Regions from separate parts of the Globicatella sanguinis genome, predicted to be linked through region 2. Evidence: a T-box and tRNA genes for the amino acid it is inferred to sense, from the RefSeq annotation. Region 2 holds a T-box; the other holds one or more tRNA genes.
What was found. A T-box is a leader RNA that pairs with one kind of tRNA and senses whether it is charged. The one in region 2 lies ahead of leuS (leucine--tRNA ligase), so its partner is inferred to be a tRNA-Leu.

Region 1: it has a tRNA-Leu gene. The T-box ahead of leuS (leucine--tRNA ligase) is inferred to sense a tRNA for this amino acid. The anticodon was not compared.

What each region holds. Positions count from the first base shown of each region.
Region 1 is NZ_CP126962.1:1,374,853-1,383,500, reverse strand. Features, by position in the region: gene CYJ72_RS06035 (ATP-binding protein) at 1-99, opposite strand, end outside; gene istA (IS21 family transposase) at 92-1,645, opposite strand; gene CYJ72_RS06025 (IS256 family transposase) at 1,961-3,127, shown strand; gene CYJ72_RS06020 (ATP-dependent Clp protease ATP-binding subunit) at 3,298-5,799, opposite strand; gene CYJ72_RS06015 (CtsR family transcriptional regulator) at 5,813-6,280, opposite strand; gene CYJ72_RS06010 (ECF transporter S component) at 6,385-6,933, opposite strand; tRNA gene CYJ72_RS06005 (tRNA-Leu) at 7,645-7,730, opposite strand; tRNA gene CYJ72_RS06000 (tRNA-Thr) at 7,768-7,840, opposite strand; gene msrA (peptide-methionine (S)-S-oxide reductase MsrA) at 7,922-8,443, opposite strand; gene CYJ72_RS05990 (D-alanyl-D-alanine carboxypeptidase family protein) at 8,455-8,648, opposite strand, start outside.
Region 2 is NZ_CP126962.1:922,741-931,388, reverse strand. Features, by position in the region: tRNA gene CYJ72_RS03975 (tRNA-Pro) at 1-50, shown strand, start outside; tRNA gene CYJ72_RS03970 (tRNA-Ala) at 106-178, shown strand; tRNA gene CYJ72_RS03965 (tRNA-Met) at 184-257, shown strand; tRNA gene CYJ72_RS03960 (tRNA-Ile) at 267-340, shown strand; tRNA gene CYJ72_RS03955 (tRNA-Ser) at 391-480, shown strand; tRNA gene CYJ72_RS03950 (tRNA-Met) at 491-563, shown strand; tRNA gene CYJ72_RS03945 (tRNA-Gly) at 576-646, shown strand; tRNA gene CYJ72_RS03940 (tRNA-Ile) at 659-732, shown strand; tRNA gene CYJ72_RS03935 (tRNA-Ser) at 770-858, shown strand; tRNA gene CYJ72_RS03930 (tRNA-Glu) at 865-936, shown strand; tRNA gene CYJ72_RS03925 (tRNA-Ser) at 961-1,050, shown strand; tRNA gene CYJ72_RS03920 (tRNA-Met) at 1,066-1,138, shown strand; tRNA gene CYJ72_RS03915 (tRNA-Asp) at 1,141-1,213, shown strand; tRNA gene CYJ72_RS03910 (tRNA-Gly) at 1,219-1,289, shown strand; T-box leader at 1,379-1,600, shown strand; gene leuS (leucine--tRNA ligase) at 1,667-4,075, shown strand; gene CYJ72_RS03900 (oligosaccharide flippase family protein) at 4,090-7,293, shown strand; gene CYJ72_RS03895 (pseudouridine synthase) at 7,293-8,018, shown strand; gene pepV (dipeptidase PepV) at 8,034-8,648, shown strand, end outside.

The sequences.
Region 1 (8,648 bases), 450 kb from region 2:
GGTGAGTGAATCATTCTCCAGTTCCTGCATTTCTAGCGCACTCACTAGCGGTTCTAAATCAAGCTGTCTCAACTTACGGATACTTTCACTGTTAATCATGATCTTCACCTCCGTAATAGGCTGCTCCTCTAACAAAGCCCATTGGCGGCTCGGGTTTGTGGTTCTCTTCGGATTGAGCTTGAACTGGATTGGTTAAGATGGCGTAGAGATGACGATATCTAGGGGAATGAATTCGCTCTAAGGCGATGTGACAAGCCGTTTCAAGGTCTTCATTCGAAAAAGATTGACTTAATTTGAGAATGGATTGACTGGGTTGGTAGCCTCGTTCTTTTAATGGTACTGTTTCAAAGACTCTTTGAATCACCTTGTGTGTGAAGGGTCCGATTGCTCTGGCTTGATTCAACAGCAAGGTATCATTCACTTGAGGACGATTGAATTGTTCGGGCAAATGCTCAGGGCTTGTCGAGAATTGATATTCTAAATAGCTTGGGAAGCGCTTATGAGTCGCGATACGTTCTTGATTGTAATAAACCTCAAGGAGACGATCTGTCACGCGTAAATCCACCTGTTTGCGAACATATTGGTAAGGGCAGGAATAGTTATTCTTTTGGAAAGTAATGTGACAGTCTAGTTTTACTTTGCGACCATAGACCCATTCTGCCACTTCATACGGTACCAACGGCAAGGGGCGCAAGGTTGGGTGTTCAACGGTTTCAAAAATTTGTTTGCGACTTCCTTCTCGTTTTTGGAACGGTGTTGCATTAAAGAGTGTGATACGTGTCATGATAGCGTCATTGAGTTCGTCAAGACGAGTAAAGATTTCATTTCTCAAAGGAGCAATAACTGCCATCGCAGTTTGATTGACGCCTCCTTCAACGGCAGCCTTTTGTTTAGGTTTCTTTACGCCCGTCGGCATAATCGCCATGACATAATGATCAGCTAAACCTTCATACTGGGCATTCAAAATAATATCGCCTTCTTTAGGATGTGAGATAACCCCCGTCTTTAGATTATCACTAATCAGGCGAATGGTTGTACCGCCCAGAAAATTAAAGAGGTTAACATGGCAACGAATCCAAGTATCACTGGTCATATCGAGGGTTCCTTCAACGTAAGTATATTGACTATAAGGTAGAACAGCCACAAAGAGATGCACTTCAATAAAGGCCCCGCTTTCAGGGTCTAAGAGTTGCATTGTCGCTCCAGCCCAATCCACTTGAGTAGAAACTCCAGGTTTATGTTTTAAGTGATTAGTGAGCTTATATTGGTCAATATGCTTATTGTAGTCTTCACAAAACTTACTGTATCCAACTGCAATGCTTTTCTGCTTCTTACATTCATCGACATACTCAGTCCACAACAACTTCAGTGTGACACCTACACGCTTAAGTTCCTCTTGCACATAATCGTAATCAGGCAAGGTATAGAGCGCCTCTGATTGGTGCTTGGAGGGAAAGAATTTTTGATAAACTTCTTGTTCAGATATGTTTTGGATATCTGCGTAAGTTAAATCTAACTCATCCGCACGTCGAAAGACTTCGCTGACAGAATCACGCCCGACTCTTTTTGGCTTAGCAATCATGTTTCTCGAGAGCCCTTGCTCTCTGAGTTCCATAATCAACTTGACCGGTATTTTTCTAGCCATTAAAAACAGCCTCCTTTTAGAATATTTTGAAGACGATGTCTTCAAAATAACTATACCTAAAAGAAAGGCCAAGGTGGACTCCAAACGTGGATTGATTGCCTTGATGTGCGGATTCGGGGTTAAAACAGGGGGTGCCTAGGGGATGCCTTGAATTGGCTACAGCCTGCCTTGAAAGCGTGGAATAATCAATTGCTATCATTTTCGGGAGTCACTGTCGATAGAGTCCATATAATTGTGTAAAAAGAAAGGGTCACTTATCCCTCCATAACTGGTACAATGTTTTTAGGAAAAATAAACAAACCAGGAGGAATTAAAATGACCCAAGTACATTTTACACTGAATTTAGAAGAAATTCAAAACTTAATTGACGTAGAAGTCAAAGACAACATAGCTAAGAGTATTCTAACCAAGGTTTTTAATCAACTGATGGAGAAAGAACGGGATGAATACTTAGATAACGAAGCCTATCAACGCGATCCCAATAGAATGACTTATCGTAATGGCTATTACAATCGTGACTACACAGCAAAACTCGGAACGTTAAACCTCAGAGTGCCAAGGACAAGAGATGGCAAGTTTTCAACAGAAATCTTTGAACGCTACCAAAGAAATGAAAAGGCACTTCCGTTAACCATGCTTGAAATGTATATCCAAGGTGTCTCTACAAGAAAAGTTTCGAAAGTCATTGAAAATTTATGTGGGAAAACCTATTCTAAATCATTTGTCTCTTCCCTTACGAAACAACTGGATGAAGAGGTTCGACAATGGCGTCATCACGATTTAAGTTCTGTCCAATACGCTTACCTAGTGGTGGATGTTATTTATATAAAAGTAAGAGAAAATCATAAGGTTGTATCCAAAGCTTGTCATATCGCAATCGGAATTAGTGAAGAAGGAAAACGAAGACTCCTCGGTTTTGACATCAGTGATGGCGAAAGTGATTACTCTTGGTCTCGCTTCTTTAACTACTTAAAAGAAAGAGGCCTAAATGGCCTTAAAATGGTTATATCTGATGCACACACGGGTCTAGTAAAAGTAATTAAGGAAAACTTTCTGAATGTTTCTTGGCAAAGATGTCAGGTTCACTTCTTAAGAAATATCTTAGCTAAAATACCGAAAAAAGAGACCAGAGAATTTAAAGAAGACATCAAGGCACTGTTTCGTATTCAGGATATTAAGATTGCCCGCATCGTTAAAAACGAACTTTTTAAAAAATATGAAGGAGAAAAGAAATATCAAGCCAGCTTAGCGATTCTTGATGAGGGATTTGAAGACGCCTTTACTTATCTTAACGAATCGGTTGTTCATCCTAGACTTAAAAGTACCAATTGTCTGGAACGATTAAATGAAGAGATTAGAAGACGGGAAAGAGTCATTCGGATTTTCCCTAATGTTGAATCCGCTTATCGCTTAATCGGAGCAATGTTAATCGATCAAGACGAAGAGTGGCTAACAGCAGATAGAATATATATTCAAATGTAATTCATTTTTTGCCCTTCAACATTTTAATTGCTTCTAAGAACCTGTCAGCAATTAGTTGATCGTTAAGGCAAAAAATGGAATAAAAAAATGTGCTAGTTATTTTTACACAATATTATGGACTTGACTTCACTGTCGAATGATTATCTTGATTTGTTAAATGAATGACTCGATTATTTACTTTGCTCTTTACTACGGTTATTAATATTTATCGAACCACTTCTACCACCAATCGTGATTTTGTCACCTAAGGCAATTGTACCACTTAATAGTAGTTCACTTAATTCATCTTCAATTTGTTTTTGAATAGCGCGTCGAATTGGTCTTGCACCATACTCTGGATCAAACCCTGCTTCAGCAATAATATCGACTGCGGTATCCGTTACACGGGCTTCAATTTCTAATTCTTCTAAACGTTTCACAATTTCAGCAGTATGTAATTTAACAATCTCACGAATATTTTCCTTACTTAATGAGTGGAAGACAACTGTCTCATCAATACGGTTTAAGAATTCTGGACGGAATGCACGTTTTAATTCTTCACGTATTCTAGATTCCATCGCTTCATGGTTTTGTGTTACTGAAACTGCACCAAACCCAACTGATTTCTCATCCCTTAAGGCTGTTGCTCCTAAATTGGACGTCATGATAATAATTGTGTTTCTAAAGTCTACTTTACGGCCTTTACCATCGGTTAAATGACCATCATCAAATACTTGTAATAAAATATTAAAGACATCTGGATGAGCTTTTTCGACCTCATCTAATAAAATAACACTATACGGCTTTTGACGTATTTTTTCAGTTAATTGCCCTGCTTCTTCATACCCCACATATCCTGGAGGTGATCCTACTAAACGAGAGACACTGTGTTTTTCCATATATTCAGACATATCAACCCGAATCATACTATCTTCGCTACCAAACATTGCTGTCGCTAAGGTTTTGGCTAATTCCGTTTTTCCAACACCAGTAGGTCCTAAAAATAGGAATGATCCAATTGGACGTTTTGGTGATTTCAAACCACTACGAGCTCTACGAATCGCTCTGGCAACTGCTTTGACCGCTTCATCTTGCCCGATTACACGTTCATGTAATTCAGCTTCTAGATTAATCAATCGTTTGCTTTCACTTGATTCCATTTGTTGGACTGGCACCCCCGTCGCTAAAGCAACTACCTGCGCCACATCTTGTGCTGTTACTTTCAATTGCGATACAGTTGAATCATCATTTGCTTTTTCTTTGGCTTTATCAAGTTCTGCTAATTGCTCTTCTAGAGCCACTTCTTTTTCTCTTAAATTTGCGGCTTCTTCAAAATCACGATTGAGAATTGCGGCTTCTTTTTTATTGCCAATTTCAGCTAACTGATGCTCAATTGTTTCAGTCGTGACTTTGTTTGGCATAATCGCAGAATCAATACGAACACGTGCAGAAGCTTCATCAATTAAATCTACCGCTTTATCCGGCAAGCGTCTTGCTGTCATATAGCGAGAACTTAATTTTACTGCGGCATCAACTGCTTCGTCAGTAATTTCGACTTTATGGTGATCTTCATATTTTTCTTTTAGTCCATTTATAATTAAGATAGATTCTTCTTGACTAGGCTCATCAATTTGTACTTTAGAGAAACGTCTTTCTAATGCCGCATCTTTTTCAATATACTTTTGGTATTCGTCTAAAGTAGTGGCACCTACTACTTGTATTTCTCCACGAGCTAAAGCAGGTTTTAATATATTAGAAGCATCAATCGCTCCTTCAGCTCCCCCAGCACCGATTAATGTATGCAATTCATCAATAAACAGAATAATATTACCGTCTTCAGAAATTTCTTCGATAATTTTTTTCATGCGCTCTTCAAATTCACCGCGATATTTCGTTCCTGCAACTAATGCTCCCATATCTAACATAATTAAACTTTTCTTAGCGATATCTTGAGGAACATCTCCTTGAATCATTCTTTGAGCTAATCCTTCTGCTATAGCTGTTTTACCGACACCTGGTTCCCCAACTAAAACCGGATTGTTTTTGGTTCTACGGCTAATAATTTGCACAATTCGGTGAACTTCTTTTTCACGTCCAATCACCGGATCCAATTCATTTTGTCTAGCTAGCTCAGTTAAATCTCTAGAAACTGAATCAAGTGTTGGTGTTTTAGACGTCTTTTGTGCCTCTTTATTGTTACGAGGATTTCTTCTACGTCGATTGTTACCACCACTGGTTGGGTCTTGACTAGCTAAGCCAATTAATTCATAAATTGTTTTGCGTAATTCATCAAAATCAACACCAACGTTTCTTAGTAAAACCGTTGCTAAAATTTCTTCTTTTAAAATACCTAATAATAAATGCTCAGTTCCAACTTTTGGTGCACCCAATCGTTTCGCATCATTAGAAGCATTCATAATAACTTTTTTAGCACGTGGAGAGTAAGGTATAACTCTTTCAGCATTGAGTCGCGGTTGACTAAATTTTCCATGTATGGCTTCTAATTCTAAAATCAATTCATTGAAAGTTGCACCATGTTCTCTTAATGCTTTTCCAGCAATTCCAGTTTCTTCACGAGATAAACCTAATAATATATGTTCTGTGCCGACTGCTTGATGTTGCATATAATAAGCTTGCTCTGCCGCATAAATCATCGCTTGTCGTGCACTTTCTGTAAATAGTTCTTCAAACATTTTTATTCACCTCTTATTCGTATGTATAACGGAGTTGGTATAGAAAAGTTTTTAATAATTGAGCTCTCGCTATTTGTTCTTCCTCCGTTATTGTTTGTAAAACAGCTTTTTCAATCACAGATAAAATCAAAGCAGCTTCCCTTTGAGTTATAATCTTTCTTTCTGTTAAAGTTTCGATGATATTGATCCCGTTTCGCTGACTTATCTGATTTCCAATTAAATCAATCATTTGATCGATTTCGTCTACTTCATCTACCAAATGGACTTTAAGTATCCGGATATAGCCTCCGCCACCTCTTTTACTTTCCACTAGGTATCCATGTTCTTGTGTAAAACGGGTATTAATAACATAATTGATTTGCGAAGGAACACAATCAAATCGATCGGCAATATCACTTCGCTTGATTTCAAGATGTTCTTGATTTTCTAAATACGCTTTTAAATACGCTTCAATAATATCCGTCATATTTCGTTGGGTCACAGTCTCGCCTCCTTTAACATTGACTTTCTTTGACCATTATACAATAATAATTCCTCTTTGAAAAGAGGAACGACTTAAAATCTTATATTTCGGTCATTATTTGACTAATTTTGTTTTAACCCTTGATAATTGACAGCATATCGTTGGAATAATTTATTCAATAATGGGAATAATAAGATAAAAAATACCACATTCCCAGCTGAATGAGCCAAATCAAAAGGTAAACCATTTAAATAATAAACCCAAAAGTTTTCTACTTGTATTAAAAAAGTCCACAACCACGAAATACTAAAGCCAAACAATATACCTGCAATACCGGTAACGACTGCTCGGCTACCAAATAATATATAATCTCTTTTTACCATTTTTTCTAATAATCTATTGCTGAAGTAGACAAAAATAACGACGATAAGATAGCTTATAATTTGTAACACGACCCATGGCCCCATTCCCAAAATGAGATTTGAAACTAGCATCGTCAAAGACGATACGATAACGCCATCTTTAAAACCTAATAAAATGGTCACAATTGCGATAATAGTTGTAACGGGTTGTACATTCGGTATGAACGCAAAGAAAATTCTCCCCACCACACATAATGTTGTTAATAAAGCAACTTGCGTAATCCATAATGTAAAACTTTTTTGTTTCACCAATTTTTTCCCACTCCTTACGACATTCGAAAATGCTTTTATCTATTTATATTCACTCACTATTATACCCGGAAACAGAGTAATTGTGTTCAAAATATTAATTAAATAAACAATTTTTTTGATGATTATAACGGGAGTGGGCCAGAAGTAGAAAATTCAATGATTTTCGCTTCGTTTGCCCACCCCGCACAGTTGGGAGTAGGCCAGAATTAGAAAATTGAATAATTTTCGCTTCGTCAGCCTACCCCCGCAAAGTTGAGTAGGCCTCAAACAAGTCGAAAGACGCAGGTTGAGGCTGCTCAACCACTGCGTTTTTAACTACCGAACAATTAGTTGATTGAATTTGTCAAATTTATACCTTACTTCTTTAAGACGCAATTTGAGGCCACTCAACCACTCCGCTTTTAATTACCGATCAATAAACTTGATTCAATTTATCAAAATGATGTCTAAATCTTAAGACGCAGGTGAGACCACTCAACCACTGCGCTTTTAATTAGCGAGCAATCAATTGATTTAATTTTTCAAGTTTATGCCCAGCTCATGAGCAATCATTTAAGAATTATTATTCATAATGACTACTAATACTACTAATAATTTATAAACTAAAGAGTTTTTTTATTAATACGTAATCAATTACGTAATAAAAAAAGACCCCAGTTACTACTACAACTGAAGCCTAGAAACATTGTTAAGTCAATGTTTAAATGATGCCGAGGACCGGAATCGAACCGGTACGGGTATCACTACCCGCAGGATTTTAAGTCCTGTGCGTCTGCCAGTTCCGCCACCCCGGCAAAGGATATTTTGGAACCTTTGATTATTACTAATCAATGCCGGCTAAAGGACTTGAACCCTCGACCCTCTGATTACAAATCAGATGCTCTACCAACTGAGCTAAGCCGGCCTGTGAATGTGATTCACAACATGATTAATAATACCTTATTTACATCTATATTGTCAATACAAATTATGACATTTTTACGAATTATTGCTGAAATCTTTCAATAAATTGGTCTCTTCCGGAACCTTGTCGATACCGTTGATAATGAGTAGGATTTTTCTTATAAAAATCCTGATGATAATCTTCAGCAACAAAAAATTCTGTTGCTTCAGTAATCGGTACTACAATTGGTTTTGAAAATCGTTGACTCAAATCTAAATGCTCTTTAGATTGTTCAGCTAATTCTTTTTGCTCAGGAGTTGTGTAAAATATTTCTGGTCGATACGAAGAGCCACGATCCACAAATTGTCCTTCTAAATCCGTAGGATCAATGACAGACCAGTATACTTCTAATAGCTTTTGATAAGGAATTATCGCTGGATCATAGGTAATTTTTACCGCTTCAGTATGGCCAGTCATTCCTGTTTTTACTTGTTCATAACTTGGGTTCATAACATGACCACCTGTATAACCTGATTCAACTGAAATAACTCCTGGCCACTGATCAAATGGATGTACCATACACCAAAAACAACCTCCAGCAAAAATAGCGACTTCTTGACTCATCTATATCACCTCTAATTAAATATGTTAGTAAAAAATTTTCGAATTGCTTCGATTATCGTTATAATAAATCTCATTACTGATTGTAAAAATTTTCCAAAAATTGATTTTTCAGGTATCGATTCATTCGCCACTACCTGTACTTCACTGTTTTGAGCCGTTGGTAAGTACTCGATGTTATAATGTTGAAAATCCATTTTTAATGTTC
Region 2 (8,648 bases):
GCACTTGGTTTGGGACCAAGGGGTCGCAGGTTCGAATCCTGTCTTCCCGATTTTTTTGAACCAAAAATCAAAAAAACAAAACAAATAGTAAATTCATACCAAAATGGGGGATTAGCTCAGCTGGGAGAGCGCCTGCTTTGCACGCAGGAGGTCAGCGGTTCAATCCCGCTATTCTCCATTCATGGCGGTGTAGCTCAGCTGGCTAGAGCGTCCGGTTCATACCCGGGAGGTCATGGGTTCGATCCCCTTCGCCGCTATAAACACTGGGACCTTTAGCTCAGTTGGTTAGAGCAGACGGCTCATAACCGTCCGGTCGCAGGTTCGAGTCCTGCAAGGTCCATGTCTTGTAGGACAAGAGAAAAGGATAAAAGCATATCAAACGTATCATATGGAGGATTACCCAAGTCCGGCTGAAGGGAACGGTCTTGAAAACCGTCAGGCGTGTAAGAGCGTGCGTGGGTTCGAATCCCACATCCTCCTTTACCAATATCGCGGGGTGGAGAAGCTGGCATCTCGTCGGGCTCATAACCCGAAGGTCGTAGGTTCGAATCCTACCCCCGCAATTAAGAGAAGATGCGGGTGTAGTTTAGTGGTAAAACTACAGCCTTCCAAGCTGTTGTCGCGAGTTCGATTCTCGTCACCCGCTTAAAGCGACAACGGGCCTATAGCTCAGTTGGTTAGAGCGCACCCCTGATAAGGGTGAGGTCGATGGTTCGAATCCATTTAGGCCCATCTTTTTTGAATAAAAAAAGTATCCAACTTGGTTAATGGGGAAGTACTCAAGAGGCTGAAGAGGCGCCCCTGCTAAGGGTGTAGGTCGGGTAAACCGGCGCGAGGGTTCAAATCCCTTCTTCCCCGTCAGACGGTCCGTTGGTCAAGTGGTTAAGACACCGCCCTTTCACGGCGGTAACACGGGTTCGAATCCCGTACGGATCATTGAATGAAAGTAAAGAAGCTGATGGAGGATTACCCAAGTCCGGCTGAAGGGAACGGTCTTGAAAACCGTCAGGCGTGTAAAAGCGTGCGTGGGTTCGAATCCCACATCCTCCTTATCTATAATAACATCGCGGGGTGGAGAAGCTGGCATCTCGTCGGGCTCATAACCCGAAGGTCGTAGGTTCGAATCCTACCCCCGCAATTGGTTCCGTGGTGTAGGGGTTAACATGCCTGCCTGTCACGCAGGAGATCGCGGGTTCAAATCCCGTCGGGACCGTCGATGCGGGTGTAGTTTAGTGGTAAAACTACAGCCTTCCAAGCTGTTGTCGCGAGTTCGATTCTCGTCACCCGCTTCACGACTCACTTCGGTGAGTCTTTTTTTATGTCTTTGTCATTGTTTAGCGTTGAATAAACAAGGTATTTGTGGCATAATGATATTAATATTGAATCAATGATTAGAATTAGTAGTTAAGTAAAATCATCAGAGAGCTTGTGGTTGGTGTGAACAAGTGATTAAGTTTATCGAACTCATCTCAATCGATGTTTATCTGAATAAAGTAAGATAAGCCGTATAATCTGCGTTAAAGATTTGAGGCATAATGTATTTATTAAAACTTTTCATTATGCAAAAATAGGTGGTACCGCGCTATTTGGCGCCCTATAGCAAGGTCTTTTTGTCTTGTTATAGGGTTTTATTTTTTTATTTAGAATATTTTTTTAGGAGGAAATTATGGTTTACCAACATCGTATTATTGAAAAGAAATGGCAAGATTATTGGGACAAACATGAAACATTTAAAACGACAGAGCGTGAAGGTCATCCAAAATTCTATGCATTAGATATGTTTCCATATCCGTCTGGACAAGGATTACACGTAGGACATCCCGAAGGCTATACAGCAACTGACGCGATTAGTCGTATGAAACGAGCACAAGGATTTGATGTGTTACATCCTATGGGGTGGGATGCTTTTGGTTTACCTGCTGAACAATATGCATTAGATACAGGGAATGATCCAGCTGAATTTACTGAAAAAAATATTGGTAATTTTAAGCGTCAAATTAAATCTTTAGGATTCAGTTATGATTGGAATCGTGAAATTAATACAACCGACCCTCATTATTATAAATGGACCCAATGGATTTTTTCTGAATTATATAAACGTGGTCTTGCTTATGAACAAGAAGTGGCGGTGAACTGGTGTCCAGCTTTAGGTACAGTTTTGGCTAATGAAGAAGTTATTGATGGTGTCAGCGAACGGGGGGGTCATCCTGTTTATCGTCGACCAATGCGTCAATGGGTATTGAAAATTACTGCTTATGCGGAAAGATTGTTAGAAGATTTAGAGTTAGTTGATTGGCCAGAAAGTATTAAGGCGATGCAACGTAATTGGATTGGAAAATCGGAAGGGGCAATGGTTACCTTTAAGATTAAAGATTCTGATCATGATTTCAAAATTTATACAACTCGTCCAGATACATTATTTGGGGCAAGCTATACTGTTTTAGCACCTGAGCATGAATTAGTTAAATTAATTACTACTCCTGATCAACAAGAAGCAGTTGAAGCCTATCTTAAAGAAGTTGAAACAAAGAGTGAATTAGACCGTACATCATTAAATAAAGACAAAACAGGCGTCTTTACTGGAGCTTACGCCATCAATCCCGTAAATGGACAAGAGATTCCTATTTGGGTAGCAGATTATGTTTTATCTAGTTATGGGACGGGGGCTGTCATGGCGGTGCCGGCTCATGATGAACGTGACTTCGAATTTGCGTCCAAACATCAACTACCAATTACACGAGTAGTGGAAGGTGGCGAATTACCTTTTGTCGATAATGGTGTGCACGTCGACTCTGATTTTATTAATGGGCTTGAAAATGAAGCAGCGATTAAGAAAATGATTGAGTGGTTAGAAGCTGAAGGAGTTGGAGAACACCAAGTTAATTATCGCCTACGTGATTGGTTATTCTCTCGTCAACGCTATTGGGGTGAACCAATTCCGGTTATTCATTGGGAAGATGGTACGACCACTTTAGTTCCTGAAGAAGAATTACCAGTGATGTTACCGAAGACTGATGAAATTAAACCTTCAGGCACCGGCGAGTCGCCGCTAGCTAAAATTGAAGAATGGGTCAATGTGGTTGATCCTGAAACTGGAATGAAAGGCAAACGTGAAACGCATACTATGCCACAATGGGCTGGTAGCTCTTGGTATTTCTTACGTTACATCGATCCAACCAATGAAGACGCGATTGCTTCCCCAGAAAAAATAGCAAAATGGATGCCCGTCGACTTATATATTGGTGGTGCAGAGCATGCCGTGTTACACTTATTATATGCACGCTTCTGGCACAAATTCCTATACGATTTAGGTGTTGTTCAAACTAAAGAACCTTTCCAAAAATTATTTAACCAAGGTATGATTTTAGGGGCAAACAATGAAAAAATGTCTAAATCTAAAGGGAATGTTGTTAACCCAGATGATGTTGTCAATGAATTTGGTGCGGATACTTTACGTGTATATGAAATGTTTATGGGACCATTAGATGCTTCGATTGCTTGGAGCGAAAAAGGCTTAGAAGGTAGTCGACGTTTCTTAGATCGTGTCTATCGTTTAATCATCGATGAAGCAACTGGTGAAGTAAAATCAACTGTCAAAGATGAAGCAAATGAAGCCTTAGTACGTGTTTATCACCAAACGGTTAAAAAAGTAACCGAAGACTTTGAAAACTTACATTTTAATACTGCAATTTCACAAATGATGATTTTCTTAAATGCAGCTAAAGACCAGCAAGTATTACCTTTAGCCTATGCGAAAGGATTCATTCAATTATTAGCACCTTTAGCACCTCATTTAATGGAAGAAATTTGGGAAAAATTAGGGGGAACAGAAAGTATTCAACATGCTGAATGGCCTACCTTTGATGAAGCTTTAACCGTTGAATCGCAAGTTGAAATTGTCATTCAAATTAATGGTAAATTGAAACAAAAAATGATGGTAGAGGTTGATTTATCTCCATCAGAATTAGAAGCAGTTGCCTTAGCAGATGAACAGATTATGTTGGCTATAGAAGGAAAAACAGTACGTAAAGTGATTGCAGTACCTAATCGATTAGTAAATATCGTAGCAAATTAAAAGGAGCCAATGATATGACAGACAATAATCGTCAAAATCGTTCTTATTCTAATATTGATTTAGAAGAAACGATTCAGTTTACACAGGAAGACTTAAGTATGCTGAGACGCCCGAATCGTCAACCGATTGATGGTGATTATTTTACTGAGCAAATAAGCGGTAATGAGCGTCCAATTGAAGCCAATAAATCGCAACAAAACAATCGTTTTAACGTGAAAACAAATGAACAACAGGGTGAAGAAGAGAGTGAACATCAAGTAACCGATAATGATTTTTATTCAAAAAATCATCGTCAATTAAGTTCTAATGCTGAACGACCTAAAGAATTTCAATCGTATCCAAATGAAACAGTTATTGATGATTATCCTGACTTTACAGCTCAAGAGTATTATCATCCAAATACTAGAAATACTGAGGATAAAGTTGCATCATCTGCAAACGAACCGTTTAATTTTGATGAAGTGAATTATCAGCAGCCTGAAATAGATGATTCTTATCCAATTGAACCGGATAAAGTAGTAATCGATTCAGAGTTAGATATCAAGGAAACAACATCTACTTATGATCAGTTTGAATCAGCTAAAAATGCTAGTCATAATGTCGCTTCTGATGAACCAGAAGAGAATCCATTTGTTTATAAATCAAAGACAAAAAAATTTCGTGATCAATATGAAGCAAAAAAAGAAAGAGAACAACAAGCGATTCGTGAACGACGTGAAAAATTAATCAAAAAGTTTGAAGACACTTACGAACCAGTTTACGATGAAAATAATCTTTCAGCCTTCGATCAATACAATCAGTTTGAACAAGATAGAGCAATGGCGACTGAGGAAACATTATCATCGTCATCAATCAAAACGACCAAAGAACAACAACCGAATCAATCAGCGAACAAACAAGCAAAAAGGAATCAATCACCGGTTTCAGAACCTTCGCTTACTGGATTCCTTGGTCACATTAAAGATTCTATTGCCCATAAATTCAGTCAAAATGATGAAGAGTTATCTCAACTGAACGAGGCAACCAAAGCCAACGAAAGAAGAACATTACAAGCTAAAAATCAAAACTGCAATCAAAAAACTAACCTGGACCATTCTACTGAAGAAGATATTTTATTTGAAAACGATAGACCCGTATCGGCAGCTGCAGAAGTTGATTTTTCAGAAGATTCATTCAATGACAATAGAACAAATGATACTGAAAACGTTAAAGCATCGCACACAGACGAAACATCAACACATACAGACGAAACATCAACACACACAGGTGAACAAGTAATAACTAGCGAAGACAGAACAGCTCAAGACGAAAGTAGCCAAAATTCAGAGCCTATTCAACTTGATCATGAAGCAACAACCGTTGAAGGCAGCGGTGTGGATGAACAGAATTTTGCAACATCAAATGGCGAAGTGACTGTTAAATCGAAAAACGATTCAGTAGGTAAAGTATTAGCAGATACTTCCACTGAAAATATTGAAGCAGTAAGTGAGCAAATCGCTCAACAAACACAATCATTCGAGGGACCTATTTTAACTGATTCAGTATTAGATGAAACGATCGTTAATGATGATTTAGTTGAAAATGATGTTCAGGAAGAAGAAGCATCTTTCGTTAAAGGAACTGCTTGGTTAACAGCAGGCAATATTATTTCTAGAATTTTAGGTGCTTTATATGTGATTCCTTGGGGGACCTGGTTTGGTACAAGTTATACGACTGCCAATGTGCTCTATGGGATTGGTTATAATCCATACGCGCTATTCTTAGCCATCTCGACGGCAGGTTTCCCGAGTGCGATTGCGAAACAAATGGCCTACTATCATTCACAGAAAAAATATAAATCAGCTGATAAAATTTTCAAAAACAGTTTATTAGTGATGTTAGTATCTGGTTTAGTATCGGGTGGTCTATTATTCGTTTTAGCACCATTTATAGCGGGCATTTCCTCAACTGATAATCCGCAAGCAGCGGTTGTGGTGATCCGTTCATTAGCTCCAGCGTTACTAATACTACCCGTGATGAGTTTATTACGTGGCTATTTCCAAGGATTTGGTGATATGGTACCAACAGCTGTTTCTCAAATTCTAGAACAAATTGCCCGCGTGGTTTATATGCTAGCAGCGACGTATGCGATTATGAAGATGCTTGATGGCGATGTTACCAAAGCAGTAGCACACTCTACCTTTGCAGCTTTTGTAGGGGCCGTCTTATCTTTAGTTTATCTCGTATTCTTATACATCCAACGTCGTGGAGCGATTAACTTATTAATTGAAACAGCTGAAGAAGATGATACCAACACCTTAGACTTCAAAGCGAGTTTAATGATTTTATTAAAAGATAGTATTCCATTTATCCTTTTAGGATCAGGTATTATTATCGCGAAATTCATTGACCAAATCACCTTTAAGTTCATTTTAGAAAGAACGTCAACCATGTTATTAAGTGATATTAGTGAATTGTTTGGTGTCATGAACTTAGACGTCGATAAATTAATTATGATTATTATTTCGATTGCAGTGGGCATGTCACTATCATCGATTCCATTAATTACGAAGCTTTATGCCAACCATGAAGAAGGTAAAACTGCAGAATTGATTGAAAAAATTTCGATACTATTCTTATTAGTGATGGCACCAGCAGCATTTGGAATGGCAAGTATTGCTAATAATATGTATCAATTATTCTATCCTTATGGTCACGAAGCGGGTCCATCATTATTAGTAACAGCCTCTGTTTTAAGTATTATTTTAGGAGCGTATACGATCCTTTCTACTATTATTCAATCAATGAATTATCGTCGTGCAGCTATTCGTTTCTTATTAGTCGGTTTGGCTGTGAAATTGACTTTACAATTTCCATTAGTTGCTTGGTTAAATGCTCACGGTGCCTTGATCGCAACCTTACTAGGTTTCTTAGTCACTTGCATTTTAACTATTTGGAAATTAAATGAACTGGTTCACTTAGACTTTAAAGGCATGTTACCAAATATTATCATTATTTATTCAGCCACTTTATTAATGACTGTTTCAGCTTGGCTATGGAATAGTTCACTTGACTTATTATTTGGTCCAGTAGGACGTATTCTTACATTTGTTAAAATCTTAATAGTGGTTACCTTTGCGGCCTTTGTTTACTTCGGGGTACTCGCACTATTTGGTAAACTATCTTTATTAATTGGTGAACGTCATAGAGCATTACAAGATAAGTTGAGAATGTTCTAATGAGACTAGATAAATTATTAGCCCATACTGGTTATGGTACACGCAAAGAAGTAAAACAAATAATTACCAATGGTTGGGTTGATATCAATGGTCAAACTGTTAAGAAAGTAGGCTTTCAGGTTGATATCGAAAATGATGTGGTGACAGTTGATGGGCAAGTAGTCCAGTATCAGAAATACCACTATTACATTATGAACAAACCAGAAGGAATTATTAGTGCCACCGAAGATCATTATCATGAAACAGTTATTGATTGGTTAGGTCCAGATTACGCCCACTTGGATTTATTTCCTGTGGGGCGTTTGGATATTGATACAACAGGTTTATTATTATTAACGAACAATGGACAATTAGCTCATCAATTACTGTCACCTAAGCGTGAAGTCCCCAAACGTTATTTTGCAGTGGTAAGTGGGATTGTAGAAGAAAAAGACATTGATAAATTTGCTAAAGGTTTAGATTTAGGGGATTTCGTGACACAACCAAGTCAATTAACGATTCTTAATGTTGATGAAGCAAAAAATCAATCCCGAATTGAAGTCGTGATTCATGAAGGAAAATTCCACCAAGTAAAACGAATGTGTGAAAAAATTAATTGTGAAGTGATTCAATTACAACGTCTTTCAATGGGACCGTTAATCTTACCAGATGATTTACCTATTGGAGAATATAGGCCCTTGAATGAAGACGAATGGACACTTTTAGAAGATTTTGGTATTGAATAGGAGTTGAAGAAAAAAATGATAAATTGGTTACAAGAAGTTGAAAACCGAAAAGAAACATTATTTGAAGATTTATTTAGATTATTACGGATCCCTTCGGTTAGAGAAGATGATAAAGCAACGGACGAAGCACCAGTAGGTCCTGGCCCTAAAGCAGCCTTAGAAGAATTTATGAAAATGGCTCAAGAAGATGGTTTTGAAACTAAACAATTTGGACCATGGGCTGGTCGTATCGAAGTAGGTTCAGGCGATGAACTAATGGGAATTTTAGGTCATGTGGATGTGGTTCCTGTCGGTACGGGTTGGGAAACAGATCCCTTTGAACCGGTCATTAAAGACAATCGTATTTATGCTCGTGGCTCAAGTGATGACAAAGGGCCAACAGTTGCAGCCTATTTTGCAATTAAATTATTGCGTGAATTAGGTTATGACTTTAATAAGCGAGTTCACTTAATTGTCGGAACAGACGAAGAAAGTGGCTGGCAATGTATGGATTATTATTTCCAACATGCGGAAATGCCTGATTTTGGTTTCTCACCAGATGCGGTATTCCCGATTATCAATGGGGAAAAAGGTAATGTTAGTTTTTATTTAGATTTTAAATCTGAACCCACTGAAGGCGATGTTACTTTA